One region of the Exiguobacterium sp. S22-S28 genome, then DNA from elsewhere that is predicted to be linked to it. Evidence: predicted binding sites of a transcription regulator. Region 1 holds the regulator's gene; each other region holds the start of a gene.
What was found. The regulator LexA, encoded in region 1, represses DNA repair genes until DNA is damaged. The targets are predictions, from matches to a motif close to CGAACATATGTTCG.
Positions count from the first base shown of each region.

Region 2: a site for LexA is predicted at 3,780-3,793, ahead of addB (helicase-exonuclease AddAB subunit AddB). Genes of this name have one in related genera too.
Region 3: a site for LexA is predicted at 7,126-7,139, ahead of uvrB (excinuclease ABC subunit UvrB). Genes of this name have one in related genera too.

Region 1 covers NZ_JBHFFC010000026.1:201,275-211,227, reverse strand. The annotation lists gene dhaK (dihydroxyacetone kinase subunit DhaK) at 1-714, shown strand, start outside; gene dhaL (dihydroxyacetone kinase subunit DhaL) at 734-1,333, shown strand; gene dhaM (dihydroxyacetone kinase phosphoryl donor subunit DhaM) at 1,330-1,695, shown strand; gene glpK (glycerol kinase GlpK) at 1,806-3,323, opposite strand; gene ACHA8N_RS07720 (MIP/aquaporin family protein) at 3,363-4,067, opposite strand; gene ACHA8N_RS07715 (metal-binding protein) at 4,254-4,724, opposite strand; gene lexA (transcriptional repressor LexA) at 4,755-5,369, opposite strand; gene yneA (cell division suppressor protein YneA) at 5,579-5,866, shown strand; gene ACHA8N_RS07700 (YneB family resolvase-like protein) at 5,912-6,568, shown strand; gene ACHA8N_RS07695 (DUF896 domain-containing protein) at 6,678-6,914, shown strand; gene tkt (transketolase) at 7,127-9,097, shown strand; gene ACHA8N_RS07685 (YneF family protein) at 9,206-9,436, shown strand; gene ACHA8N_RS07680 (ABC transporter transmembrane domain-containing protein) at 9,557-9,953, shown strand, end outside.
Region 2 covers NZ_JBHFFC010000026.1:576,079-586,031, reverse strand. The annotation lists gene ACHA8N_RS09565 (response regulator transcription factor) at 1-276, shown strand, start outside; gene ACHA8N_RS09560 (HAMP domain-containing sensor histidine kinase) at 273-1,646, shown strand; gene ACHA8N_RS09555 (competence protein ComK) at 1,766-2,251, shown strand; gene ACHA8N_RS09550 (hypothetical protein) at 2,356-2,766, shown strand; gene ACHA8N_RS09545 (hypothetical protein) at 2,859-3,200, opposite strand; gene ACHA8N_RS09540 (truncated hemoglobin) at 3,260-3,640, opposite strand; gene addB (helicase-exonuclease AddAB subunit AddB) at 3,922-7,353, shown strand; gene addA (helicase-exonuclease AddAB subunit AddA) at 7,350-9,953, shown strand, end outside.
Region 3 covers NZ_JBHFFC010000030.1:130,048-140,000, forward strand. The annotation lists gene hprK (HPr(Ser) kinase/phosphatase) at 1-417, opposite strand, end outside; gene ACHA8N_RS13585 (hypothetical protein) at 537-929, shown strand; gene ACHA8N_RS13590 (DUF4097 family beta strand repeat-containing protein) at 1,035-2,138, opposite strand; gene uvrA (excinuclease ABC subunit UvrA) at 2,247-5,102, opposite strand; gene uvrB (excinuclease ABC subunit UvrB) at 5,104-7,071, opposite strand; gene ACHA8N_RS13605 (PDZ domain-containing protein) at 7,239-8,402, opposite strand; gene ACHA8N_RS13610 (S41 family peptidase) at 8,422-9,843, opposite strand; gene ACHA8N_RS13615 (murein hydrolase activator EnvC family protein) at 9,939-9,953, opposite strand, start outside.

The sequences.
Region 1 (9,953 bases):
GTCCTAGAAGGAATCAAGGCAGCAGACGGTGGAAAAGGGGTTCTGCTCGTCGTCAAAAACTATTCCGGTGACGTCATGAACTTTGATATGGCGAAAGAGTTGGCGGAACTCGAAGACATCGAAGTCGAGACGGTCATTGTCAACGATGATATCGCCATCAAAAAAGAAGAGGACCGCCGAGGTGTCGCCGGGACGATTTTTGTTCATAAGATTGCCGGAGCAGCAGCGGCAGAAGGCAAGTCGCTGGCGGAAGTCAAAGCGGTCGCGGAAAAAGTGATTGCTGGCGTTCGCTCAATCGGAATGGCATTATCACCTTGTTATATGCCGGAGAGCGGAAAACCAGGCTTTGATCTTCACGAAGACGAGATGGAAATCGGGATTGGGATTCACGGGGAAAAAGGACTCGAACGGAAACCGATTGCCTCCGTCGAAGCGATCGTGACGGAATTACTGGATCGGCTGACAGCGGAAGTATCGGACAAAAAAGTCGCGGTGATGGTGAATGGAATGGGTGGAACGCCGGTTTCGGAACTGTATATCACGTACAAGTATGTTGCGGAACAATTGCAGGCGAAAGGATATGACATCGTCCGACCATTCGTCGGTAATTATATGACATCGCTTGAAATGCATGGTTTCTCGATCACCTTGCTTCCGGTGGACGACGAACTGGTCGGCTACTTGGACGCCAAAACAAACGCGATTGGATTCTAACTAGAAGAGGTGCAGACAGATGAAGTTATCAACGGAAACATTTCGAGAGGCATTACTCGAAGCTGCAAAACAAATCGAGCAGCATAAAGACGAATTAACGGATCTCGACCGGGAAATCGGTGACGGCGATCATGGCATCAACATGTCCCGCGGCTTCCAAGCGGTTGAGAAGGAACTCGAGGCGCAGACAGAGTATGAAGATCTCGGCGCGTTATCCAAACAAGTTGGGATGACGTTGATCAAGACGGTCGGAGGCGCTTCCGGACCGCTCTATGGGACGGCATTCGTCAAGTTTGCCGGAGCCTTCAAAGGAAAAACCGAAGCGGAAGGCGATGAGTTGGCAGCTGCTTTCAAAGAAGCGACGGACGGGATTAAGATGCGCGGAAAATCGGAGTTCGGGCAAAAGACGATGGTCGATATCTGGACACCATTTTATGAAGCGCTCGAGCAACAAACTGATTTAAATCAAACGCTGGATCAAGCATTGACAGATACAAAAGAACGGGTCGCAACAAAAGGACGGGCTTCTTATTTTGGTGAGGCGACGGTTGGTGTTCAAGATCCCGGTTCACTGTCCAGTGCTTTGTTATTACGTGCGATCGTGGAGGTGCTTCGATGATTAACTTGATTTTGGTTTCCCACAGCGAGAAGTTAGCTGCTGGTCTAAAAGAATTATTGGCTGAGATGGCACCGGATACGCCGGTATTGCTCGCAGCAGGGCTTGCAGATGGCAGTATCGGGACCGATGCATCACGAATCGAAGAAACGATGAATGAACTGACCGATGACGGATTGATTTTAACGGATATCGGTTCAGCGACGATGAACGCAGAACTTGCGCTCGAGTTGTACAGTGGGGACCGGAGTGTGCAGTTCGTCGAGGCCCCACTTGTCGAGGGTGCTTTTTTAGCAGCAGTCTTAAGCGGACAATCCAAGTCGTTAGATGAAATCGCCACCGGCGTGAAGTCTGAATTTGGATGAACGTTTTTTATAGAGGGTCAAAACAAGCGTGCTCCAGAACGACGGAGCACGCTTGTTTCATGGAGTATAAAAAACTGACGTTCCGCTAGGGGAACGTCAGGAATATCGAGTTACGCATTAACTTCTTTTTTGCTTGGTTTAAACGCCATCGTCGCTTCCACCGCTTTTTGCCAACCGGCATAACGTTGTTCACGATCATTTTCTTCCATCTCTGGTTTGAACTGACGGTTGAGTTTCCATTGCTTTTTGATTTCCGCTTTATCTTTCCAGTAGCCAACCGCTAAGCCTGCGAGGTAAGCAGCACCGAGGGCAGTTGTTTCGTTGATTTCCGGACGATCGACTGGGACGCCCAGAATATCTGACTGGAACTGCATCAAGAAGTCGTTTGAAACCGCACCACCATCAACACGCAATGTTTTTAGTTCGATGCCTGAATCTTTTTCCATCGCTGTCAAGACATCACGTGTCTGATAAGCGAGTGACTCGAGTGTCGCGCGGACGAAATGTTCTTTATCCGTTCCACGTGTTAAGCCGAAGATGGCTCCGCGAACGTCGCTATCCCAGTAAGGGGCACCGAGTCCGACGAAGGCAGGGACGACATAAACGCCTTCTGTTGAATCAACTTTTAACGCATAGCCTTCTGAATCCTTCGCGTTTTTTAACATCCGTAAGCCATCGCGCAACCACTGAATTGCTGATCCGGCAACGAAGATCGATCCTTCGAGTGCATATTCGACTTTACCGTCAACACCCCAAGCGATTGTCGTCAGTAGACCGTGGTCAGAAGAAACAGCCTTTTCACCGGTGTTCATCAGCATGAAGCAACCTGTACCGTATGTGTTTTTTCCTTCACCTGGTTCGAAACATGTTTGACCGAAGAGGGCAGCTTGTTGGTCACCGGCAATACCAGCGATGGGGACTTCAAAGCCGAAGAAGTGGTACGGAACCGTATTGTCATACACTTCGCTCGATTGACGTACTTCCGGCAACATCGATTTTGGAACTGTCAGGATTTCAAGCAACTCGTCATCCCATTTTTGCTCGTAAATGTTATACATCAGCGTTCGTGATGCGTTGGTATAGTCCGTGATATGCGTTTTGCCGCCGGACAGTTTCCAGACGAGCCACGTATCGATTGTACCGAAGAGAAGTTCTCCGTTTTCTGCTTGTTCACGTGCGCCTTCGACGTTATCGAGAATCCATTTGACTTTTGTTCCCGAGAAGTACGCATCGATCAATAAACCTGTTTTATCGCGGAATTTCTGATTGAGCCCTTGTGCATTCAACTCATCACAGATACCGGATGTTTGACGGGATTGCCAGACGAGCGCGTGATAGACCGGCTTACCTGTTTCTTTGTTCCAAACGACCGTCGTTTCACGCTGGTTCGTAATTCCGATACTAGCGATTTCACTTGGTTTAATATCAGCCGTTCCGAGGGCGTCAGCCATGACAGCGAGGATCGAACCCCAGATTTCATTGGCATCATGCTCTACCCAGCCTGGTTGCGGGAAGTATTGTTTGAACTCCCGTTGTGCCGAGTTGACGATTTGACCATCGTGATCAAAGATGATGGCACGTGAGCTGGTCGTTCCTTGGTCGAGTGCTAAGATATACTTGTTTTCCATTGTAAAATCCCCCTTGAGATATAGGTGTCAACGCTAGAATCAGTTTTGTAACAGTTGATAAAGGAGAACGGCAACTCCGCCGCCGACGATTGGACCAACAATCGGAATCCACGAGTAGCTCCAATCAGATGATCCTTTGTTTGGAATCGGTAAAATGGCATGGGCAATCCGCGGTCCAAGGTCACGGGCCGGGTTGATGGCATACCCTGTTGTACCACCAAGTGAGAGACCGATGACAACGACGAGTAGACCGACGATCAATGGTTTAAGACCGTCACCAAACGTCGTCAGACCAAATGACAGAATTCCGAATACCAAGACGAATGTACCGATGATTTCCGAAATCAAGTTTGAAGGTGTGTGACGAATCGCAGGTCCCGTTGCAAACACGCCTAATTTTGCTGCTTGATCATCAGTCGCTTCAAAATGTTTCATATAATGAAGCCAAACAAGTACGGCACCGATGAATGCCCCGATCAATTGACCGGCGATGTAGACAGGTACATCAGCCCACGGTAAATCGGAATTCATGGCAAGCGCCAATGTCAATGCAGGATTTAGGTGTGCGCCACTGGCTGCTGCGATGTAGGCTGCAGTCATGACGGCGAGACCCCAAGCAAATGTGATGACGATCCAGCCGCTGTTCTCAGATTTCGTCTTTTTCAAGACAACCCCTGCAACGACTCCATCCCCGAGCAAAATCAGAATCATGGTTCCAATCAGCTCACTAGTAAAATTACTCATGCAAAAACCCTCCCTTTGGATTGAAGCAGATATTGGCCTTTCCATTTAAACCTACATCTAATTGATAACGTTTTCAATACAAATAATTCAAATCTTCAAATTAAATTTTCCTTAATTTATGTTTAAAAAAATGAAAGCTGGATATTAAAAAACCCTTTGTTCATTTTTACGATGAACGAAGGGTTTTCAGCGACGCTTTTTTCGCTTCTTTTTTGTTCGAAAGAAGCTGCTGGAATGATCGAGAACGATATGGATCGTACTGGCAACCATGATGCCGATGACAAAGGCAGGCATCGCTGCAAACCATGAATCGACCGTACTGGATTCAATAATTTTCGTGTAGAGTGCTAAAAATAAAAGCGGGATTACAAAAGCAGCACTATACAACAGTCGGATGATATCACCGATAATCAGCCCGTGCGACCAGATGGAACGGTGCGGCATGATTTTGACATAGGGCATCCACAGGACGCGTAACGGTCCGTGCCGATAATAAGGTTCAGACTTCAAGTCGAGGTCTGGTGAAAGCCAGAGCGTGCCGACGGCAATACCGACGGCAGTAGGAAGCCAATCCGTTTGCTGCGTTGCGACCGAATACGCAACATAGCCGGCTAAAGCAACGGTATTGACTGTATCATGTACATTTCCGGAAGGCATAAAAAAAGACCAGCAGAGCTGGTCCCTCGCTTAGTGAATCGTCCGATACACGCCGATGACCTTGCCAAGAATCGAGACATTATCGAAATACATCGGGTCCATCGAATCATTTTCGGGTTGAAGACGTACTCGTTGATCTTCTAAGAAGAACCGTTTTACCGTCGCTTCGCTATCTTCGGTCATAGCAACGACAATTTCACCATTCTCTGCTGTATTTTGCTGACGAACGATGACTCGGTCACCATCTAGAATACCTGCATTGATCATCGATTCTCCGTCAATCGTTAACATGAAGACATTTTCATTCCCGACGTAGTGTGCCGGGAGAGGGAAGTGCTCTTCGATATTTTCGATGGCAGTGATTGGAAAACCAGCAGTGACTTTCCCCATAACAGGGATATGCACGATGGCTTCGTGATTTTCGTCAGGTTTATCAAGCAATATCTCAATCGCACGTGGCTTTGTCGGGTCACGGCGAATCAGTCCGCGTTTTTCTAGACGATCCAAATGACCGTGTACCGTTGAGCTTGAAGCAAGACCAACAGCTTCACCGATTTCACGAACTGAAGGTGGATACCCTTTCAGTTTCACTTGAGCAACGATGTAGTCAAGGATTTCTTGTTGTCGTTTCGACATTTTCCGCATATGAATTGCCACCTCTTTTCGGAATGGTTTTTTGAAGGTTATAGGAATACATGTTTCTAAATTCACTATAACATAGAACAAATGAGCGTACAAACAATTGTTCGACATTTTATGTTGACCGAACACTGGTTCTTGGTTTAAGATGAGTTATGCGAACAATTGTTCCGAGAACATCTATTCTAAATCATTTTTAATTGGAGGGATTTATCATGATGCATACGATTCGTACCCATGCCTTTTCCATTGTTTTTTATACGCTTAGCCTTGCTTTCATTCTTTTCCTCTTAACACCCCGGCCGGATGAAAAGGTCGATCAACTCCTGACCGCTTCTGTTACGGTCGATCAAAATGCGACAGTTGAACAAGTCGCTGAAGTCTACAATGACGGTTCGATGACTGATCAAGAATATGTCGAATGGTTGATTGAGAACAATGAACTGAAGACGACTCATGTCATTTCGAAAAACAAAATCGTTGTACCAATCGCGCAACAATGACAAAATGTAAAAGTTGTCATTGAACGAACAGGGGTGTGAAGTAGTATGAGAGTCGTAATCTACTGTCGCGTCTCGACGGAAAAAGAAGCACAGGATAGCTCGCTTGAGCGGCAAAGATCAGAACTGTCGGGACTCGCTGCAACAAAAGGATTTGAAGTCGTGGATATCATCACGGAAAAAGAAAGTGGTTACGATGTCGATCGGGAGGGCATGTTGTCCGTCCTCGATTACGTCACCCGCCAGGCAGTGGATGCCGTCCTCGTGACGGATGATACCCGCATCGGGCGTGGAAATGCCAAAATCGCGATTTTACACACGTTCCAAAAGCATCAGGTCCAACTGATGACGATGGAATCAGACGGCGAATATAAATTGGCTGATGCCGAGGCGATGGTCCTTGAAATCGTCTCGCTCGTCGAGGAATACCAGCGGAAATTGCATAATGCAAAAATTGCCCGCGGTATGCGACGGGCAGTTGAAAATGGTTTCCGTCCCGAACAGAACCTTAACCGGCAAGGTGAGAATGCCGGACGCAGCCGGAAAGAAGTCCCGATTGAAGAAATCGTCCGATTACGTGACTTGGGTCTGACATTTGCTGATATCGCCGTTACCTTAAGAGGGATGGGGCATGACATTTCAAAGGCGACCGTCAACCGTCGTTATCTCGAATATAAGGAAGTCGTCAATACGTATGAACAATGAAGCAGGTGGGTGTGCGAGAAGCGCGCCACACTTGCTTTTTCTGTTCGTGTCTTTTAAAGTAAGGTTACTATTGAAAGCTCGATGTCGAGTCAACAGAAAGAGGGATATTATGTTATCACAAGAACAACTGGACCGGATTAATGAATTAGCCAATAAATCAAAAGTCGAGCCGTTGACGGATGCGGAAACAGCGGAACAAAAAGAATTAAGAACAGCGTATTTAGAAGCATTCCGCGGTTCATTCAAAAATCAGATGATGGGAATCAAAATCGTCGATGAAGAAGGAACCGACGTTACACCGGAAAAATTAAAGCAAGCGCAGGAAGAAGAGCGCAACAAACAATAACCGAAAAAGCTATGTCACTCAATGGACGAGTGGGATAGCTTTTTTTGATAAAAAGTTCGTAATGTGTATCACAAAAGTGTTAAGAAAACGGCAATAGAGAGCGCATTCATTTCAATGTGACATACTATTTAGAAAAGTTGTATCACATTTCCGGGTGTGCTAAAATGATAAAGAATTTGTGAAAAAGAGAGAGGATGATTGTTTTGACGAACATGACAACAGTAGAACTATTAGCAGTAAATACGATTCGTACATTATCAATTGATGCAGTACAAAAAGCGAACTCGGGTCACCCGGGAATGCCGATGGGTGCAGCACCGATGGCATTTACATTATGGGCGGATCATATGAACCACAACCCTAAAAATCCAGAATGGTTCAACCGTGACCGTTTTGTACTTTCAGCAGGACACGGTTCAATGCTTCTCTACTCACTCCTCCATTTATCAGGCTATGATCTTGCGATGGATGACTTGAAGTCATTCCGCCAATGGAACTCAAAAACACCGGGTCATCCGGAATACCGTCACACGGCAGGTGTTGATGCGACGACTGGTCCACTCGGACAAGGCATCGCGATGGCTGTCGGGATGGCGATGGCAGAACGTCACTTGGAAGCGAAATACAACCGTGACGAGTTAAACGTCGTCGATCACTTCACATACGGCATTTGCGGAGACGGCGACTTAATGGAAGGTGTTTCAGCAGAAGCGGCATCACTTGCAGGACATTTAGGTCTTGGTAAACTGGTCGTTCTGTATGATTCAAATGACATCTCACTCGACGGTGATCTCGATAAATCATTCTCTGAAAACGTCCAACAACGTTTTGAAGCATACAACTGGCAAGTCATTCGCGTGGAAGACGGAACGGATCTTGATTCGATTTCAAAAGCGATCGAAGCAGCGAAAGCCGAAACGACAAAACCGACGTTGATCGAAGTCAAAACGGTCATCGGATTTGGTTCACCAAACAAATCAGGAAAATCGGCTTCGCACGGTGCACCACTCGGAGATGCAGAAATCAAGTTGACGAAAGCAAGCTACGTCTGGGATCACGAAGAATTCTATGTGCCGGACGAAGTTAAAGACTTGTTCGAAGAGCGGATCGTCAAACGTGGCGCTGACACAGAAGCAGCATGGGCTGAAAAGATGGAGCAATACAAAACATCACATCCGGAATTGCATGAAGAACTCGTCCGCGCCATCGCAAACGAACTTCCAAGCAACTGGGAAGCAGACCTTCCGACATACGATTTGACATCGAAAAAAGCAACACGTCAAACAAGTGGAGAAGTCTTGAACGCACTTGCGAAAAACGTCCCGACGATCTTCGGTGGATCAGCTGACTTAGCAGGTTCAAACAACACGATGCTTAAAGGGGAAGCGGACTTCGACATCGATCCAAGCGGTCGTAACATCTGGTTTGGTGTCCGTGAGTTCGCGATGGCAGCAGCGGTCAACGGTATGGCGTTACACGGTGGTGTCATCCCTTACGGTGCAACATTCTTCGTCTTCTCGGATTACTTGCGTCCGGCTGTCCGTTTAGCAGCGTTGATGGGAATCCAGTCAATCTTCGTCTTGACACATGACTCAATCGCAGTCGGTGAAGATGGTCCGACACACGAGCCGGTTGAACACTTGATGAGTTTCCGCGCGATGCCGAACTTAACGGTCTATCGTCCGGCAGACGGAAAAGAGACAATCGCAGCATGGAAAACAGCGGTTCAATCGAAAAACAAACCGACACTTCTCGTCATGACACGTCAAGGGTTGCCTGAACTCGAAGGCACAACAGTCGAAGGTGCTGAAAAAGGCGGATACGTCATCGCGGGTAACATCGAAACAGCGGATACGATTTTAATGGGAACAGGCTCTGAAGTGCATCTGTTAGTCGAAGCACAAAAAGAACTCGGCGAAACGGCAGCTGTCGTCTCACTTCCATCATGGGAATTGTTCGAAGCCCAATCAGCAGAATACAAAGAATCGGTCTTGCCAAAACGCATCACGAAGCGTCTTGCGATTGAAGCCGGTGCTTCACTCGGATGGTACAAATATGTAGGAACAGAAGGTCAAGTCATCGGAATCGATCGCTTTGGTGCTTCTGCTCCTGGAGATCTTCTCTTAAAAGAGTACGGCATGTCTGTTGAAAATGTCTTGAACACAGTCAAGCAACTCGGTTAATGAAGAAAGGTGCGCAAACGCGCGCACCTTTTTTTTGCATTATCTATGCAAAGGCTTTAAATTATAGTATAGTAAAAAGCGACGTTTGAAGTTAGAGGAGGAAGCAACTTGGCTACATGGATTTGGATTTTAATTGCCCTTCTTTGCTTGGTAGCTGGTGTCGCCCTTGGTTTCTATATCGCTCGCCGATACATGATGAACTATTTGGAGCAAAACCCACCAATCAACGAAGATATGATTAAGACATTGATGATGCAAATGGGTCAAAAGCCATCACAAAAGAAAGTCAACCAAGTGATGCGTTCAATGAGTGGTTCAATGAAATCACCAAAAAAATAATGACTTGTAAAAGGAGACCGCTTTGGTCTCCTTTTGTTTGCTATTTTTTAGGAAGATGGCTAATCTAAAATGTGAGACTATTAGAAATACTCAATCGATTTGAAAAAAGGGGGGACTTGTATGGGAGTCTTCAAGAAACTGAGTTGGTTTTTCCGACTCGAATGGAAAGCGTACAGCTTAGGCATCATTGCGTTGATTTTTGTAGCCGGACTGGAATTGATTCCGCCGAAAGTAATCGGTACGACGGTCAACGGACTGAGTGAAGGCAGTTTGACGAAGGATGACTTGATGCGACTCGTCGGCACCTTGTTGTTAATTGGTGTCTCCACGTATGTGATTCGCTATTTTTGGCGGTTCTTTATCTTCGGGGCATCGATTCGCCTCGGACGACTGTTACGCAGTCAATTGTATGGTCATTTCTCCGATTTGGATCAATCGTTCTATAAAAAGTATCGGAGCGGGGACTTGATGGCACACGCGACAAATGATGTGCAAGCTGTCTCAATGACGGCAGGAG
Region 2 (9,953 bases), 370 kb from region 1:
TACGGAGATTACACGATTTATCCGGAAAAACGAATTATTGAAGAAAACGGTCAAGAGATTGATTTGACCTCAAAAGAGTATGACTTACTAATTTTGTTTGCGACACAAATCGGAACACCGATGTCACGGGAACAAATTTTAGTAAGTGTATGGGGCGACGATTATTTTGGGTCAGACCGTGTTGTCGATGACTTGGTACGGCGTGTACGGAAAAAGCTATCAAAGCTTGAACTCGAAACGATTTACGGGATCGGATACCGTCTGGTGGCTGCATGAAAAATCGGAGTCTGGGTTTTCAAATCTGGGCGATGTTCCTGCTTGTCATTGCGACGCTTTCGGTAGTCATATTAGTCGTCATGCGTTCATCGATCGGCAACTTCATCGACGAGCAGGTCTATGCGACGCTTGAAAACAGCGAAGTCTTTTTTTCGGAAGATGCTTCTGTCATCGAGATGTTACAAGATAATCCGATTGAATTTGACCGACGGAAGCAGGAATCACGTTCTGTTAATGTGTTGTTGTTATCCAAAAATGGAAAACTGTATTACGGCGGTGCTCCACAACAATTGGTGAATCAAATGTATCGGGATGCCATTGCGCAAGAAGATGAGATGGAAAAATATACGACACGTCTCGACAAGGAAGATGTCTACTACAGCATCTTAAAGATGGAAATCAAGGGGGAGACGTATTACCGCGTGTCCTACGTTTGGGATGCATATCGGCAAGAACTGATCACCCAGTTGTTTTCGAAGATTGGATGGGTGGTTGCCGTCGTGAGTGTTCTGACACTGTTCATCGCGTTTTGGTTGGCGAGACGACTGACGCATCCCTTGATTGAAATTGAACAGGCAGTCGGTAAAATTGCAGCACAAAAATGGGATACGCCGCTTCCGCTTGATCGTGGAGACGAAATCGGACGCTTGGCGCGATCCGTTGATGCGATGCGAATGGACTTGGAAAAACAGGATAAAGCGCAAAAGTCTTTACTGCAAAATATCTCTCATGATTTGAAAACACCGATCATGGTCATTCGCAGTTATGCCCAGTCAATTTCGGACGGTATTTACCCGGATGGAGATTTGACGGGTTCCGTCTCCGTCATTGAAGAAGAGGCGGAACGATTGGAGAAAAAAGTAGCCGCCTTATTATATGTAACGAAACTGGATTATTTTGAACTTGATCGTTCAAAATGGGATCATGTAGATTTGGATCGAATGATTCATTTGCTCCAAAAACGGTTTATCGGAACAAAAATCTTAACCTGGAAAATTTCCGGGGAGGCGGGAATCGTCCTCGGAGACGGTGAACAATTGCGTGTTGCCCTTGAAAATGTGTTGGACAATGCTATTCGTTATACCGAAACGACGATTGAAATCCATCTTTCCGGAACAGAAGAAACCGCAACGGTTGAAATCAGGAATGATGGTCCGCCGCTTGAGTCTGCATCCCCTTTGTTCCATCAATTTTCACGTGGAAAAGAAGGGAAGTTTGGTCTCGGTTTATATATCGTCAAACGGATCGTTGAAAGACACGAAGGGGAAGTGACGATTGAGAATCAAACAGCGGGAAATGAAAAAGATAAAGTTTGTGTGAAATTCAATTTTCCGCGCCATATAAAGGCAGAATTGTCTGAAAAAAAATAAGATCTTTAAAAACGGGATAGAGATATCTCGTTTTTTATTTCGGGAAATAATCGACGGAAGCAAACGAAGCGAATTTAAATTTGGTATAAACAAATTAATATAAGAGAGGAGCAATCAAGATGACACATAAAATCACGGAAAAAACGTTAGCTTTAGTACCTAAGTATGGACCATACGGTGAACCGCAAACCTTACTTATTCAAGAACAATCGGAAGTAGTGTTAGAAGGTCATCCCATTAAGTTGATTGAAGAATCCTGTTTATATTTCGGTTCCTCTATGCGGGGACGGATTGAGGCAGCCCGTCATATTTTAGGACCGAATCGAAAAACACCGGTTTTGATTGATTGGAAAGCCCAAACGATTTTTTTCCCGACCACTGCTAAGGAAAAAGCAGAATGTGTCTGGATTAATTTTAAGCAGATGAAAACTGTTCAAAAAAAGGGGGATACGGTTCAAGTCGAATTTCAGACAGGACAACGGATTTCGACCGATGCTTCCGCTTACAGCATTGAGCGACAACGGATCAAAACACTGGAATTAGCGTATGAAATGCAACGGAGATTTCAGGAAGAACGGCCAATGACGTTTAATAAAGTACAATAAGTGGAACATTGTAACAGGAATCTTCATTAAAAATCACGAATACAAAAGTAGCGTATGAGAGAGAGAATTAAAGGGAGGTGAAGCGGTCAAAAGACCGCTGCACAATGAATGAATCATATGAATGGTTAAACAGAAGAAAATTACAACCCGGATTTGGCGTAAATGGTGGTCGTCGTTTTATTAGCTCACGGATTGTTCGTCCGGAAAATACTCCGGGTAAACGTGTCAAGGGTGTCAAACGCGCCCGTCAGCTGATTGTAGATGATGCCGGGAACCGTCGTTGGGTGACGAAGCGAATCGTCGTAACGGATGCGGCAAAACACATGACCATCAACCGTCGCGCATCAGTTGCACAAAAAGAAGTGACAGAATCCCGCTTAGAGCAAGTCAAGAAAACAATTACTTCGAAAAAGGTTCTGCTTCCTGTACTTGCGGCAACTGGATTAGCTGTTGCCGGTGGTGTGTTGGCTTACGTCATCCGACGGAAAAAACGAAATTCAACGGAACCAAAATAAGCGTGAACTGCCAGACTGGTGCATAAAAAAGCCGTGCCTTCCCCATGAATCATGAGGAAAACACGGCTTTTCTGTTAGAATTGGGAAAAATCTTATAAGAATCGTTTTCGAATCGATGTCGCAAGCGCCTTCTCAGAAATTTCTTCCAATTCCTGTTGGTTGGTAGGATCAAAACTGTCGTTGTAAAAACGACCAACAAATTCTACCCGATCATAATCCAACTCTTTGAAAATCAAATGTTTATGATCATCGTAGAATACGACGCGGTAATAATCAGATCCACGTTCAAGCGTAACGAGTGCCCGAATGTGTTCCAGACGTTTTTGCTCGTCGGATTTTTCTTCTTCGACTGCCTCGTCCGTTGCATTTGCAGCTTCCGCTTGCTCAAGCACATTTTTCACCAATTCGCTTTTATTATCTTGTTCTTCAGTCATAGTTATCGCCTCCATTCCTTATTTTACATTGAATCGTACGGATGAGAAAGAAAAATCCCTTATTCACTTTGATGGGCTTCACAAATTCGAAGGACATTCGCTGCCCCGATTTGCAGTCGTTCAGTCAGGCGATCACGAGCATCCGGATCCGGAACGGTCTCTTTGATCGTCAATGTCATCAGCTCAATCCAACGTAGGGCATGCGTATGTTGAATCGGTAATAGACGATGGATCATTGCAAGATTCAGGCGTGGATCGTAGGAGTCGTATTGTTTTGGACCACCTGTGAGCTGGGTTAAAAACTTAATTTGAGCGTGTTCGACATGGGTACGATCGGGCGGGAACAAAGGACGAAGTACATCGTCCTCATAAACACGATCATAAAAGCACTGGACGAGCCGTTCAACGGTGGCGTGACCACCCAATTCTTCGTAAAGCATTCGTGTTCCTCTTTTCGTGAAAGGATCTGATGAAGATAACAATTATCTCAGTCTTTACCCGCTTTTTGCAACGGCATACAGGTGAATTTGAAAATGATTTAAACTAGACAGAGCAATGAAAAAATATATCTCTTAAAAGCGGACATTCGTTCGTATTTGTGAGATGATATTACATAGAAGCAGCAAATAAACGAACCGTTTCCAGCTAATAGACAAGGGAGGTGAGGGTGAGTTTTTCCCAAAGGCATATTGTCGGGGAAAAGACTTAACCCGGGAGCAGTATGAATTATATGCACTTAGGTCGTGCCGGTACAGGTAAGACGACTACATTCATCGAACGTATCGTGGAGATGCTCAGTAAACAACCGTTAGGACCATCAATGTATCTACTTGTACCGGATCAAATGTCATTTGAGATGGAACGGCGTCTCGCGACGGATCCGCGGTTATCCGGTCTTGTCCGAATGGAAGTCATGAGTTTACGACGTTTTGCATTCCATATTTTACGGGATCATGGAAATCAAGCGATCCCTTTTTTAGATGAGACCGGAACCCAGTTGTTACTGCGTCAAGTTGTAGAAGAGGCAGAAGAAGAACTAAAGATCTTTAAGCGGACCAAAAACATGCCGGGATTCTATAAAGGATTAGACGAGCTGATTGCATCGTTCAAACGTTCGTTGGTCGAGCCGGATATGTTGCGTAAAATCAGTAGTGCCTCACCCGAGCGATCGCCTAAAATCAATGATTTGGCGCTGATTTATGAACGTTTTACTGAACGGATTGCGGACAAGGCGCTTCATGCCGACGATTATTTTACGACATTGATTGATTTACTGCCGAAAGCCAGTCTGCAAGAAGTCACGGTATTCGTTGATGGTTTTTATGAATTTTCCTTACAAGAACAGCAGGTTCTGCTTCGATTGATGGAGCTGACACAAGAGATGCATCTCAGTTTTACACTTGATGTTGGAGACATCTACGCCAAACAGTCTGATTTTGGCGTATCACAACGCTGCTACATGCAATTGATCGAGCAGATGACAGAACGGCGGATTGACCACGAAGAAATTCATTATACGGATGCTTATAAATTTCAAACGGCGGGGTTACGGCATCTTGAACAGGCCTTGTTGTCACCGGGATACCCGGCAACGGATGAAGAAGTGGAAGGTGTCACAATTTCAGCAGCGGTCAATCGTCAAGTCGAGACGGAAGCTGCTGTTCGAAAAACCATTGAGTTAGTACGTGGACAAGGATACCGTTTTAACGAGATTGCGTTTCTTGTACGCCATCTTGAACCGTACGCTGATCATTTGGAACGGGCTTTTCGTTTGTATGATGTTCCTTATTTTCTCGATCAACGGGAGTCCATGGTACATCATCCGATTGTCGAATTGGTACATGCCGTCCTTGATATCGTATTGACCGGTTACCGTGAAGAATCTGTGTTCCGACTACTGAAAACGGAATTAATTCCACTTCCAGCAGCGGATTCTCGTTTAGCGCTTGATCGTTTAGAAACGTTTGTCCTCGAGCGGGGCATTAAAGGTTCCATGTGGAAAAAACCTTGGCAATTAAAACGCCGGCTGGCGGATGAAGTCAGTTTGACGGATGCAGAATTGCAGGAGGAACGTGAGTTAAACGAGTGGCGTCAATTTGTACTAGATGCTATTGAACCGCTTGAGAAACGATTCAAGTCTTCAAAAACGATGAGTGAGTATACACGGTCTCTTTACCGCTTTTTAGAGGAGCATCGCTTGACCGACCGTTTGACGGTTTGGAAACAACAAGCACTGGAGGTCAACGAGCTCAGTCAGGTGCGGGAACATGATCAAGTATATGAAGCGGTCCTGCATCTGTTTGAACAATTGGAAGCAGCGGCACCCGAGACGGTGTTGACGACGGAACTGTTTATTCAAATGGTTGAGACCGGACTGGAAAGCCTCCGTTTTTCCCTTGTGCCTCCTTCGCTTGATCAGGTCATTGCAACGGACTATGTCCGGGGACGTCTGCAGCAAGTAAAAGTCGTTTTCCTGCTTGGTGCGAACGACGGTCTGATTCCGCTTGTCGAGGATCAGTCCAAATTATTATCAGAAGGCGATCATGATTTTTTACATGATCAAGGAATTCCCGTCGGTAAAGCGTCATTAGATGTGTTTGATGATGAACTGTATTATCTGTATCAAGGAGTGACCGCTCCAAGTGATGCCCTTCACATTAGTTATGCACTTGTGGATGAGGACGGCAAAGCGCTTCAGCCGGCATCGGTCGTCAAACAAATCAAACGTCAACTGTTGCAAGATCGTCCTGTTAAAACTTCTTTTGCCGAAGCGGGTGATCATGCACCAAATGATCAGCTGCAGTTCGTGACGAGTCCGGAACGTGCCGCCGCCGCGACAGCAATCGAACTGAGACGCTTACAGCGTCGTTATCCGATTCAACAATCTTGGTTCGACGTCTATAACCTCTTGCTTGAGAACGGTCGTGGGCGGGAACGGATGGCATTATTTTCACATGCATTGTTTTATCAAAATCAGGCAGAAGCATTGCCTGATGATTTGGCACGCACATTGTACGGGGATACGATCAAAGCCAGTGTTTCACGGTTTGAAACGTACAATGCCTGCTCTTATAAACATTTCGCACGGTATGGTTTACGATTAAAGGAACGAAAGCTCTATAAATTCGAGGCGCCTGATATCGGAAATCTCTTCCATGGGGCACTGAATGATGTATCGGTGAACATCAAGGATTCGGGGAAACGATGGCGGGATTTGGATGATCAGTACTGCAGTGATCTTGCGAAACAGGCGGTCGAAAAAGTGACACCGGAGATTCAAAATGCCATTTTGATGAGTTCGAATCGTTTTGGATATATTAAGAAAAAATTGACCGATGTAGTTGAGCAAACTGCAAAAATGCTCGTCAAACAAGCAGAACGGTCTGATTTTGAACCGGACTTGTTTGAAATCAGTTTTGGTAATGCGATGTTCCCGCCACTTCGGTTTACGTTACCGGACGGGACTGAAATTGAATTCACGGGGCGAATCGATCGGGTCGATCAGGCAACGATCGGCGACCAGTTATACGTCCGGATCGTCGATTATAAATCGAGTGCGAAGGAACTGGATTTCGCTGAAATCTACTACGGATTAGCCATTCAAATGTTGCTGTATTTAAAAACTGTCGTTGAACAATCAGAAGTCCTGTTCAATCAGCAGGCGAAACCGGCCGGAGCTTTGTATTTCCATGTGAAAAATCCAATGTTACGGGGCGATTTATCTGCGGACGACATCGAACGGAATCGTCTTCTCCTTGAATCGTATCAAATGCAAGGAGTAATCGTAGAAAATGATGAGGTGTTACGGGCAATGGATCAGATTGCCTACGATGAACGAAAAAAATCACCACTCGTCAAAGTAACGTTTACGAAGACGGGTCTTCATAAATCCCATACAAAAGGCGTTGTGAAGGAAGAACAGTTAAACGCTTTGATGGATTACGCCTGGGATGAATTGAAGACGAGTAGTCAATCGATGTATGAAGGTGATATCGCCATTGATCCGTTTGATTATCATGAACGAACACCGTGCACGTTTTGTGAGTACCGTTCTGTCTGTCAATTTGATCAGTCGCTTGGAAATGACTATCGGAAACTCGATTCCTTGTCGGAAAAAGAAGTATTAGAACGATTGAAGGAGGAGACAGAATGAGTGTGACATGGACAGGGGAACAACAACAGGCCATCGAGGCGAGAGGCGGGCACATTTTAGTGTCTGCCGCCGCCGGGTCAGGTAAAACAGCTGTTTTGGTCGAACGATTGACACAACGTGTCATCAATCAAGAAGATCCACTGACAGCAGACCGGATTCTCGTTGCCACGTTCACGAACGCGGCAGCAAAAGAGATGAAGACACGTGTCATTGAAGCCATCGAGGAAAAAATCAAGCAGACGCCGGACGACATCTATCTGAAAAAGCAACGGCAGATGATGAATCGTGCCCAAATCACAACCATCCATTCATTTTGTCTGTCCATTTTACGTGAAAACTATTACCGGATTGGTCTTGATCCGGCATTCCGGATTGCGGAAGAGGCAGAACTGTTACTGTTGCAGGATGATGTGTTAGAGGAAGTGTTTGAGCAGTTTTATGCCGAAGCAGATCCGGCATTTTATGAACTGATTGACAGTTATACATCGGATCGAGACGATCAAGCGATGTTGAATTTGATTTCGAATCTTTACCGGTTTTCCCGTTCTTTGCCGAAGCCAGAAGCCTTTTACGAGGATTTGATCAGTCAGTATGATCCACCGATTGATCCAGATGAGTCAGATCTGCTGACACGGTTATTCGAACTGGAATGGCAACGTGTTCGTCCTGTCATTCACCGGTATTTAGAGTTGGCCTATCGTCTCCGACAATCTGGATATGAAGAAATGGCAGATATGTTGTCACAAGAAATCACGCCCATTCAATCGATCGATCCGAAAAAGGATCGCTGGACGACGGTTGCTTTGGCTTTTCAAGCTGTTGAATTCGGACGATGGAAAGGGATCCGTGGAGACGAAGAAATGAAAATTTTTCAGACAGAGCGGACCCGTCTAGTCAGCGAGTTAAAAAAGATGCGTGATGTATTTATTGAAAAAGATGGTGTCGATTACCTTGAGGATTTGCGTTCTCAACTGGGACATGTCCAAATGATTGTCGCGCTCGTCCGAAGTTTTTCAAAAGCATATTTGGAAGCCAAACAGCAACGGGGAATCGTTGACTTCTCTGACCTTGAACATTTTGCCTTGGCCGTGCTGGAAGAAGACGGGGAGGCGACGGACGTTGCTCGTCTCCTTCAAGAACGTTTCATCGAAGTATTAGTGGATGAATATCAGGATACGAACGAAGTACAGGAGCGAATTTTACAACTCGTTTCGAAATCGGATGAAGCGACGGGGAATTTATTTATGGTCGGTGATGTCAAACAATCGATTTATAAGTTTCGTCATGCGGAACCGGGGTTGTTTCTTGATAAATTTAAACGGTTCCAGCAAACGGAAATCGGAACACGCATTGATTTGACAAAAAATTTCCGGAGTCGGTTGGAGGTGCTGGACGGGACGAATCATATCTTCCGTCAAGTCATGGATGAAGCAGTCGGTGAAATCGATTATGATGAAGCCGCATATTTGCGACTGGGTAATCTCGGATATGTCGAATCAGACCAAGTAGCACCGGAATTGCTGTTAGTAAATCAAACAGAGACCAATAAAGAAGAGCTGGAGGCACAAGTCATTGCGACACGCATTCTTGAAATGGTGAACGATGACCATCCGTATTTAGTCTTCGATGCCAAGCAAAATCGATTTCGGAAATGTGAATACCGTGACATTGTTGTACTTGTCCGGTCAAGAGGAAAACGAGTACAGGCACTCGTTGATGTCTTTGAACAATATGAACTACCGGTTTACGCAGACACGACAGGCGGTTACTTCCAAGCAACTGAAATTCAGATCATGATGTCGTTGCTCAAGACGATTGATAATCCGTTGCAAGATATTCCATTTGCAAGTGTTTTGCGATCACCGATTTTTGGACTGACCGATCAGGATTTAGGACGTATTCGTGCGAAGTCGAAGGACACTTCTTTTTATGAAGCAGCGGTAGTAGTAGCAAAAGAACAGACACCGCTTGGAATGCGAATCGATGAAGCATTGCAAAAATTGCAAGCTTGGCGGACAGAAGCTCGCGGTAAATCGCTTTCGAGTCTCATTCGCTCTTTATTTGACCAGACGGGATACTTTGAATATGTCGGTTGTTTAAATGGTGGACGAAGTCGTCAGGCGAACTTAAATGCGCTTTACGAACGAGCTCACCAATATGAGACTTCCGGATATCGGGGGTTATACCGATTCTTACGTTTGATTCAGCGTTTGGTCGAGCGGGGAGAAGACTTTTCAGAAGCCCGATCGCTTGGTGAGGATGAAGATGTTGTTCGAATCATGACGATCCATCAGTCAAAGGGACTCGAGTTTCCGGTGACGATTGTCAGTCAATTGGGGAAACAATTTAATAAGCAGGATCAAATTCAAGCTATCCAATTGCATAAAACATACGGTATTGCCTTGGATGCAATTGATCCGGTCAAGCGTCTGCGTTCCGGCACACTCCTAAAAGAAGTCATTCGACGGGAAATGGACCGTGAGATGAAAGCGGAAGAAATGCGTGTTCTCTATGTAGCGATGACACGTGCAAAAGAAAAATTGATTCTGGTGGGGGTCATTAAAGAATTGGAAGATCAACTGGCCAAATGGCGCGATCAA
Region 3 (9,953 bases), on a different contig from region 1:
ATGCATCGCTGTCGTCGGCGCAAGTTCTGCTTCGAGGAAGTTCGTGATTTGAGATTCGACCGATGTCGTATGTCCCTTCGTCGTAAGCAACGGGACGTTCGTTTCGTCTGCTGCTTTGACGATTGCTTCCGGCACTTCAAAACCACGTGTAATCAAAATACCCGGTGTTTCATCCGTACAGAGGACGTTCGCCCGTTCGAGCTGTTCTTCGTACGTCAAATTATTAAAAAATGTCAATTCCGTTTTCCCGAGAATCTGTAGCCGCTCGGCAGGATAATAGGCATAGTATCCGGCAAGAACAAGACCCGGTCGACACAAATCCGCCGTCAAAATCGGACGGTGTAACCCTTCTTCTCCGGTCACGATTTTCAAATTGAATTGCTTTACGATTTCAGCTGTCCGCACTTTTGGTTGCACGCTCAATCAGCCCCTTTCACTTGAAGTATTGTACCATATTTTTGCGAAAATCAAGGATTTCGATTAGAAGTGGGCAATCTTGGGAATGGATTACAGATAACATAAAAAGGAGGGATATTATGATGGAGGCTTCAGGCAGTGGGATTGGTATTATTATCATCATGATTTTATTCGGGATTCTTGCCATCGTTGGGTTTGTGTACCTGATCATCGCACTGATTGACATGTGGAAAGCGTATTCGCGCAATCAGGATCAAACCGCTTTATTATTCTTCATCATCTCGATTATCGGAATCTTCATCAGTGGTTCATTTATCTCGTATATTCTGGCAATCATCTTTTACTGGAACCGGTCACGCCGGAAGAGTTGGATGGGGATTGGATTGATCATTCTTTCAATCATCCTCGGTATTATCGGTATCATCACGTTATTCTCGTTCGGCTACGACATGAATAACTTTGAGAACATGAATTTTGACGAGCCGATGATGGATCAGGATTACGATTATTAAGTAATTGGCACGTCGTCCGACTGTTTCCTGTACTTTGACAGGGAAGGGTCGGCTTTTTCATACACAAAAAAGCCCTGTCTCCTAAAAAGGAACAGGGCGCTTGGCTTAAAGGGCTTGCGGACTAAGATGCACACCGTGCGTGACCGAAATCGTACCGGTCTTCGTATCGGCTGCGACTTCAATTTTCGGAGAGCGTCCACGACCGGACAGGAAGTGAAGTTTCCGGTTGACGACTTCTTTTTGATCACGGATCAATTCGAGTTCGTCGAGGTTACAGTTTAATCCACCGAAGTTCGTTTCCAGTTCCCCATAGACCTCTGCTCCGTGCGGCAACATCAAAGCGATGCTTCCGGCGAGTGACGAGGCTTGAATCTTCGCGTCCTGTACCGTCTTCAGCTCACAACGGACGTTTCCGTTCACTGTTTTCAGTTCAGAGCGTTCAAAAACACCTGTCGTAACGATTTGACCGTTCGCCGTCTTCGCTTTCAGTGACTTGATTTCCGACTCTTCGATTTCAATCGATCCGTTTGCCGTTGACGTCTTCACTTCTTCGCTGAACAGGTCACGGACATGGATGCGTCCGTTCGCCGTCATCAATTGAACGGACGTCGCATCGAGGGACGACAAGGTGATCTCTCCGTTTAACGTCTGAAGGACCAATGATTCATAATGACGGCGCGGAATTTTCAAGTGAACCGTCGCGCGAACCCGCTTATCCTTCAAGCGAATCGATAGCGTATTGGCAGAAACAGAGTGCTGGAGTGATGCTTGCAGTTGCTCGAGCGCTTGTTCTTCCGTGACTTGACGGAGCGGCCGGCCGGTAACGGTCAGCTCACACTCTTCCAAATCACTCGGCTCGACGATCGCATTGGCATTAAATAAATCCAAATGAATCGTCTCGCCGCTGAACGGGAATTGTTTGACATACGTGACGTTCGGTCCAGATGTTTGGTTCAGTGACAAGTCACTTTCTTTAATCCGGTTGACGATTCCATCAAACGCTGACATGACCTTTGACGTCAAGGAATCGACCGTATAATGATCGACCCGGTCGTAGTGTTCCGGTTCATCCACATACTTGTGTTCACTCGTCGTCGATTGCGACTGATCAATCGCTTCCAGACGTTCGAGCTTATCGAGCGCTTCGTCAATCGTCAGCTTTCCTTCTTTCACTTGTTCAAGTATCAGTTGGCGCATATCCTGCTTCATCAATAATTCCCTCCTCTGATCTGGTACACGTTACTTCACGTGGCTTGTGTGTTTATTTCGTTCTACTTCCCTTACTTCCCTTTTTACGATTCCTGAATCAAAAAAGTTTCACGATTCGATCCGGGCTGCGTCCCGTTCGAGGACCGGCGCCAAATAATGACCCGTATAAGATTCTTTGACTGTTGCAATTTCTTCCGGTGTTCCGGTCGCCACAATCTTCCCGCCGCCGTCGCCACCTTCCGGACCCAAATCAATCAAGTAGTCCGCTGTCTTGATGACATCAAGGTTGTGTTCGATGACAAGTACCGTGTCCCCGTTATCGACCAATCGTTGCAAGACTTTCAGCAAGCGCGCGATATCGTGGACGTGTAAGCCGGTTGTCGGTTCATCCAGAATGTAGATGGTTTTTCCGGTCGAGCGTTTGTGGAGTTCAGACGCCAGCTTAACCCGCTGTGCTTCTCCACCGGACAGTTCCGTCGCCGGTTGTCCGAGACGCATGTACGTCAGACCAACATCGGCAATCGTCTGCAGCTTCCGGCTGATTTTCGGAATCTTCTCAAAGAATTCCAATGCATCTTCGACCGTCATCTCGAGGACATCGGCAATCGTTTTGCCTTTATATTTTACTTCCAGCGTTTCCCGGTTATAACGTTTTCCGTGGCAGACTTCACACGGGACGTAAACATCCGGCAGGAAATGCATCTCGATTTTGATAATGCCGTCGCCACGGCAGGCTTCACAGCGTCCGCCTTTAATATTGAAACTGAAACGACCTTTTTTGTAGCCGCGGAGCTTGGCTTCGTTCGTCGATGCAAATACGTCGCGGATGTCGTCAAAGACGCCGGTATATGTCGCCGGATTCGAACGGGGTGTCCGACCGATCGGTGACTGATCGATATCGATGACCTTGTCGATTTGATCGAGTCCGGAAATCCCTTTATGTGCCCCTGGTTTTTCCTTCGCCCGGTTCATTTCATGGGCAATCGTCTTGTAGAGAATCTCGTTGATCAACGTCGATTTCCCGGAACCGGATACACCGGTCACGGCGACGAACAAGCCGAGCGGAATGTCGACGTCGACGTTTTTTAAATTGTTTTCCGACGCCTTATGGATCCGCAATGCCCGACCGTCCGGTTGTTTCCGTTCCGATGGGACCGGAATGAACTTCTTGCCGGACAAGTATTGCCCCGTCAACGAGTTCGGATCCTGCATCAATTCCTCGGGACGTCCCGCTGCCGTGACGAAACCACCGTGATCGCCGGCGCCCGGTCCGATATCAATCAAGTAATCCGCTGCCATCATCGTATCTTCATCGTGTTCGACGACAATCAACGTGTTCCCGAGATCGCGCATCGTCTTCAACGTATTGATCAGTCGATCGTTATCCCGTTGGTGCAGTCCGATTGACGGCTCGTCAAGGACATAAAGAACACCCGTCAAACGCGAACCGATTTGGGTCGCGAGACGAATCCGTTGCGCTTCCCCCCCGGACAGTGTTCCGGCGGCACGTGAGATCGTCAGATAATCAAGTCCGACGTTTTCGAGGAACGACGACCGCTCATGAATTTCACGGACGATCATCCGTGAGATCGTCTGATCCTTCTCGGATAATTTGCTTGGTAACTCTTCAAACCAAACGACGGCTTGTTTGACCGACATCTTCGTCACGTCACCGATATGGATCCCTGACACTTTGACCGCCAGTGATTCACGTTTCAAGCGGTGTCCTTTACACGTCGGACAGGCTTTTTTCGCCATGTACCCTTCCATCTGTTCGCGGATATAGTCGGAAGAAGTCTCTTTGAACCGGCGTTGCAGGTTGTTTAAGACGCCTTCAAAAAACAGGGACGTGTTGCGGACCATCCCGAAGTCATTTTCATAACGGAACTGAATTTCTTCCTTGCTGCTTCCGTTCAACAAAATGTCGCGGTGTTCTTCCGACAACTGTTCAAACGGCGTATCCATATCGATGTTGAAGTGACTGCAGACAGCTGCGAGCAACTGCGGATAGTATTGTGAGCTCGTCGGCTCCCAGGCTACAATCGCTCCTTCATTCAGCGATTTATCCGGATGCGGCACGACGAGATCGACGTCGACCTCAAGCTTCGTCCCAAGACCGTCACACGACGTACAGGCGCCAAACGGTGAGTTGAACGAGAACATCCGCGGTTCGAGTTCACCGATCGAGAAACCGCAGATCGGGCAGGCATGGTGTTCACTGAACAACAGTTCGTTCCCATCCATCGTATCGACGATGACACGGCCGTCGGCTAGACGAAGTGCCGTCTCGAGCGAATCCGCGAGCCGGGCTTCGACGTCCGGACGCACGACGACGCGGTCAACGACGACTTCAATCGAATGTTTTTTATTTTTCTCAAGTTCGATGTCATCCGTCAAATCAATCGTCTCTCCATCAACCCGGACGCGGACAAACCCTTCTTTCTTCAAGTCTTCAAAAACTTTGACGTGTGCGCCTTTGCGTCCGGAAATAATCGGTGCGAGAATTTGCAGACGGCTGCGTTCCGGCAGTTCCATGACTTGGTCGACCATCTGACTGATCGTCTGACTCGAAATTTCGATCCCGTGATTCGGACAGATCGGTTTTCCGATCCGCGCATACAACAGACGGAGGTAATCATAAATTTCCGTGACCGTTCCGACCGTCGACCGGGGATTTTTACTCGTCGTTTTCTGATCGATCGAAATCGCCGGACTGAGTCCTTCAATCGCATCGACATCCGGCTTATCCATCTGACCTAAAAACTGGCGGGCATACGCGGACAAACTCTCGACATAACGCCGTTGCCCTTCCGCATAAATCGTATCAAACGCCAAAGAGGATTTCCCGGATCCCGACAAGCCCGTCAGGACGACGAGCTGATCGCGCGGAATTTCGACATCGATGTTTTGTAAGTTATTGACGCGAGCGCCTTTGATGATGATTTTGTTCTTTTTTTCTGCCAACTTAGGCACCTGCTTTCAATTCTAAGATAAGGTCTCGCAATTCTGCTGCCCGTTCAAACTGCATATCTTTTGCTGCTTGACGCATCTCTTGATCGAGTTGTTCGAGCAAGGTTTCGCGTTCCGGTTTTTTCAGTTTATTGAATTTCTCAAGTTTTTCGACGGTGTCGTCATTCTCAATCGTCGTACTGATGACACCACGCACATCTTTTTGAATCGTTTTCGGGGTAATGCCGTGTTCTTTATTAAAGGCGAGCTGAATGTTACGCCGCCGTTCGGTTTCATCAATTGCCCGCTGCATCGAGTCGGTCATCTTGTCGGCAAACAGGATGACGTGCCCTTCCGAGTTCCGGGCGGCCCGGCCAATCGTTTGAATCAAGGATCGTTCCGAGCGCAGGAATCCTTCTTTGTCCGCATCCAGGATCGTCACGAGTGAGACTTCCGGAATATCGAGTCCTTCCCGCAGTAAGTTGATCCCGACGAGGACGTCGTATTTCCCGAGCCGTAAATCACGAATGATTTCAATCCGTTCGAGCGTCTTGATTTCCGAGTGCATGTAATTGACTTTGACACCATGCTCCTTCAGATAGTCGGTCAAATCCTCCGACATCTTCTTCGTCAGCGTCGTCACGAGAACCCGTTCGTTTTTCGCGACACGTTCCCGGATGTTATCCATCAGGTAATCAATCTGTCCGGTGATCGGATGAATTTCAATCGTCGGATCCACCAGTCCAGTCGGTCGGATGATTTGCTCGACCATCTCTTTTGTATGCTCGATTTCATAAGGACCCGGTGTCGCCGAGATATAGATCGCTTGGCTGACCTTCTCCTCGAATTCCTCGAATCGGAGCGGACGGTTGTCCTTTGCCGACGGCAGACGGAAACCGTGGTCGACGAGGACCTGTTTCCGTGCCTGGTCTCCGTTGTACATACCGCGGATTTGCGGCAACGTCACGTGGGACTCATCAGCGACCAGTAAAAAGTCTTTCGGGAAATAGTCGATCAACGTATATGGTGTCGAGCCGGGCGGCATTAAGTTCAAGTGCCGGGAATAGTTTTCGATTCCCGAGCAGTAGCCCATCTCGCGCATCATCTCAAGATCATAATTTGTCCGTTGTTCGAGACGCTGGGCTTCAAGCAACATGCCATCTTCCCGCATTTTCGCGAGTTGTGTCTCCAGTTCTGTCTCGATGTTAGCAATCGCTTTTTGCAGCCGGGTATCTCCGGTCACGAAGTGGGACGCCGGGAAAATCGAGATGTGTTCCCGGTCGGCAATGATTTCACCGGTCAATGGATCCATGTCGCGGATCCGTTCAATCTCATCTCCGAAAAATTCGACCCGGACACATTGTTCATCGCGGGATGCCGGGAAAATTTCGACGACGTCCCCCCGGACACGGAACCGTCCACGTTGGAAATCAATATCATTGCGTTCATATTGAATATCGATCAGACGACGCAACATCTCGTTTCGTCCCATCTCGTTTCCGACCCGCAACGACAGCACGTGGTTGTTGTACTCTTCCGGATTACCGAGACCATAAATACACGAAACCGAAGCGACAATCAGAACATCCTCCCGTTCAAACAAAGAAGATGTTGCCGAGTGACGCAACTTATCGATCTCGTCATTGATCGACGAATCTTTCTCAATGAACGTATCTGTTGACGGTACGTATGCTTCCGGCTGGTAATAATCATAAAAGCTGACGAAATATTCGACCGCGTTATTTGGGAAGAACTCTTTGAACTCCGAATACAGCTGACCGGCAAGCGTCTTGTTGTGCGCTAAGACCAATGTCGGCTTTTTAATCTCTTTGATTACGTTCGAGACGGTGAAGGTTTTCCCTGTCCCCGTCGCTCCAAGCAACGTCTGATGGCGCTCGCCGTTCTTGACGCCTGCAATCAGTTTTTCAATCGCCACCGGCTGATCGCCACCCGGTTCAAATGGTGATACTAACTCAAAATCCATCGTATTCTTCCCCCTCATCCAGTTCACAAAGTCTATTTTTATTGTACCACTTTACGAACAAACATTCGATTTTGAAGTGCTCCACTTAGAAGTTACCCGTTTTTCGCCAAAAGAAAAAGTCCAGCTGGGCAGCTGAACTGTTTTCCTGAACGGATGGATTCGTGTTTTTAATGCAGTGTACGGATTTTTGTCCGTTTGTTTCCCGGTTCACTGACGAACAGGATGCCGAGATCGTGATGATCCTGTTCATAAAAAGCGCGTTGCGCAAACCGGACGTCTCCGTTATGGTTCATGACTTCCAATCGAAGGTACGGCTTATGTTTTTGAATCGCTTCGTAAAACGATTTCTCCGACTCAACGAACTCTCCGTTGACCTTATAGATCGCTTCGCCCGGAATGAGTCCCATCTCAGAAGCCGGTTTTTCCGGTAACGTTCCAAGAATGACGACGCCGCGTTTCCCGTTTAAGAACAACGGAGTTTGTGACCGATTCAGTCGTTTTGTCCGCTGATGCAGAAGCAAATGTACAAGAAGCAGTACAGGCAAGCCGTACAACCAGACGTCTTGTCCGGTCAAGAAGGCACCTGCCGCCAGCACGACGGACAGCAAGAGCGTAATCAGCCGTCCTTGGACAAGCGGACGCATCAAGTGTTCCGGCAACTGACCGGTAAAGAGAAAACTAAAGCCGATCGGCAGGAACAGGATAATCGGAACAAACTCCGGAAACGACCACTGCGGAATGAATGTCTCGAGGCTGCTGCCCGGAACAAGAACGACAAGCGGAACCACCCACAGCTTATTCGAAGAAAGTCCACCGATGTAACGGCCGCGCTTCGACAAGACAAGTGAAGGCGACAAGTTTTTCTTTCCGCGCCAGATGAGCAACACCAATTCTGCTGCTAAAGATAACGCTGCGAGCACCAACCAATTCGTCACACTGACGTCTTTTAAATCTGCCATGCGGTCTCCCGTCACGAACCATGTCAGACCTGCCAACACGACGAGCGGCCAGAGCGGCAGATTAAACCGGACAATCCCGGTCAACAGCATCAGAGACGCCAGTACGATAAACGCCAATATAAACTCGAACGACAGCGTCAGCTGAAGACTCAAACTGACGATGGACAGCACCAGTCCGATGATGATTCCCGGAACCAATGTTTCAAATACATCGGTCCGTTTACTGCGGGTGCGCGACCGGAACAAATTCCGTTCCCGTTTGACCCGTCGAACACTGAGTAAAAAACTGACCAGAATTGCTAACCACAGGACTGGACTGGCGAAGAAACTCATCGCCGTCCAACCGATTCCATCGAGTAATTCCACGCCCATTCAGACCTCTTTCTGTGAGTTATTGTGCTGCGACTTCAAGTGCTTTGATACGTTGGACATCATTTTTCGAGTCTTCCAGTTTCTTCAGGAGACGTGTCTCCATGTCAGCCGCTGTCACCTGATCGATTTTTCCGGTCACCTCGAGCTTCGCTTCTTTTTGCAGGCGCTCGACCGCTTGTTTCATCGTATCGCCGTAGTAGCCGTCCTGCCCTTTCGGATCAAAACCGATTGCCTCCAAAACGAGATGCGCATTTTCGACCGCTTTTCCGTAATCTCCGGTCGCAAGCGTCTTCTCATCCGTCAGAATCTTCGTCACATTAAAGTAGTCCGGCTGTTTGACTTCGACCGTCGGTTTGACGCCTTTTTTGTGAATCCAGTTGCCGTCCGGTGTCAGCCATTTGTTTGTCGTCAGTTTTAAGTCACTGCCGTCTTTTAAATCGTAGGCACTTTGGACAATCCCTTTCCCGAACGACTTCGTTCCGACGACTTCCGCACCTGCCCCTTCCTTCAGACCGGCTGCTAAAATCTCGGACGCCGATGCAGAACCGCTGTCTTCGAGGACCACAAGCTGATACGGTTTCTTCTCGTCCGCTTTCCCGAACTCCCGTGTCCGTTCGCCTTTGTTATCTTCCACTTGGAAAATCGGCGTATCTTTCGGAATGAACGGTGCAATCATTTTCGAGACCGCTGTCAGCAAGCCGCCCGGATTTCCCCGGACATCGATGACGAGACCATCAATATTCTTTTCTTCCAGTGCAGCCAGTTGTTTTTCGAACTCATCTGCTGTCGGATCGGAGAATTGTGTGACCTGCAGGACACCAATCGTCTTCCCGTTGACTTTTTCTGTTTTCGAATACACGGTTTCAATCGGAATCGTATCGCGGACGATTGTGATCTTCATCGGATCCTGTCCGCTCCGTTGAATCGTCAAGACGACTTTTGTTCCTTTTTCACCACGGATTTTCTTAACCGCCTGATCCGTTTTTTGACCTTTAGTGGTTTTGCCGTCGATCTCTAGAATGACATCGCCCGGTTTGATGCCTGCTTTTTCAGCCGGTGATCCTTTGATTGGTGAGACGATGACGATCGATTCCCCTTTTTGTTCGAGCGTCGCGCCGATCCCTTCAAAAGAAGACGACAAATTCGTATTAAACGATGCCGTTTCCGACTCATCCATATAGACTGAATACGGGTCATTCAAAACTTCCGTCATTCCGGTCAAGGCACCTTCAAGCAACTCTTGATCCGTGACGTCCTCTAAATAATTTTGCGCAATCATCTGTCTTACCTGGTCAATTTTTTTCCAATCTCCGGTTGCATTGGAGGACGAACTTGTCGTCACGGAATCCGTTCCGCCTGTCGCTAACATACCGACAGCCCCTGCTCCAAGCCCCAAGCCAAACGTACTGACCGCTATGACGGCCGTTGTCGATTTCTTCACGCGTGATTCCTCGTTTCTGGTGTAAACCTGCTATTTTTTTCAGTATAGCAAAAAAAGATAGGTTACCCTATCTTTTCGTCAGCCTGACTCTTACGTTATAGAACATAGGG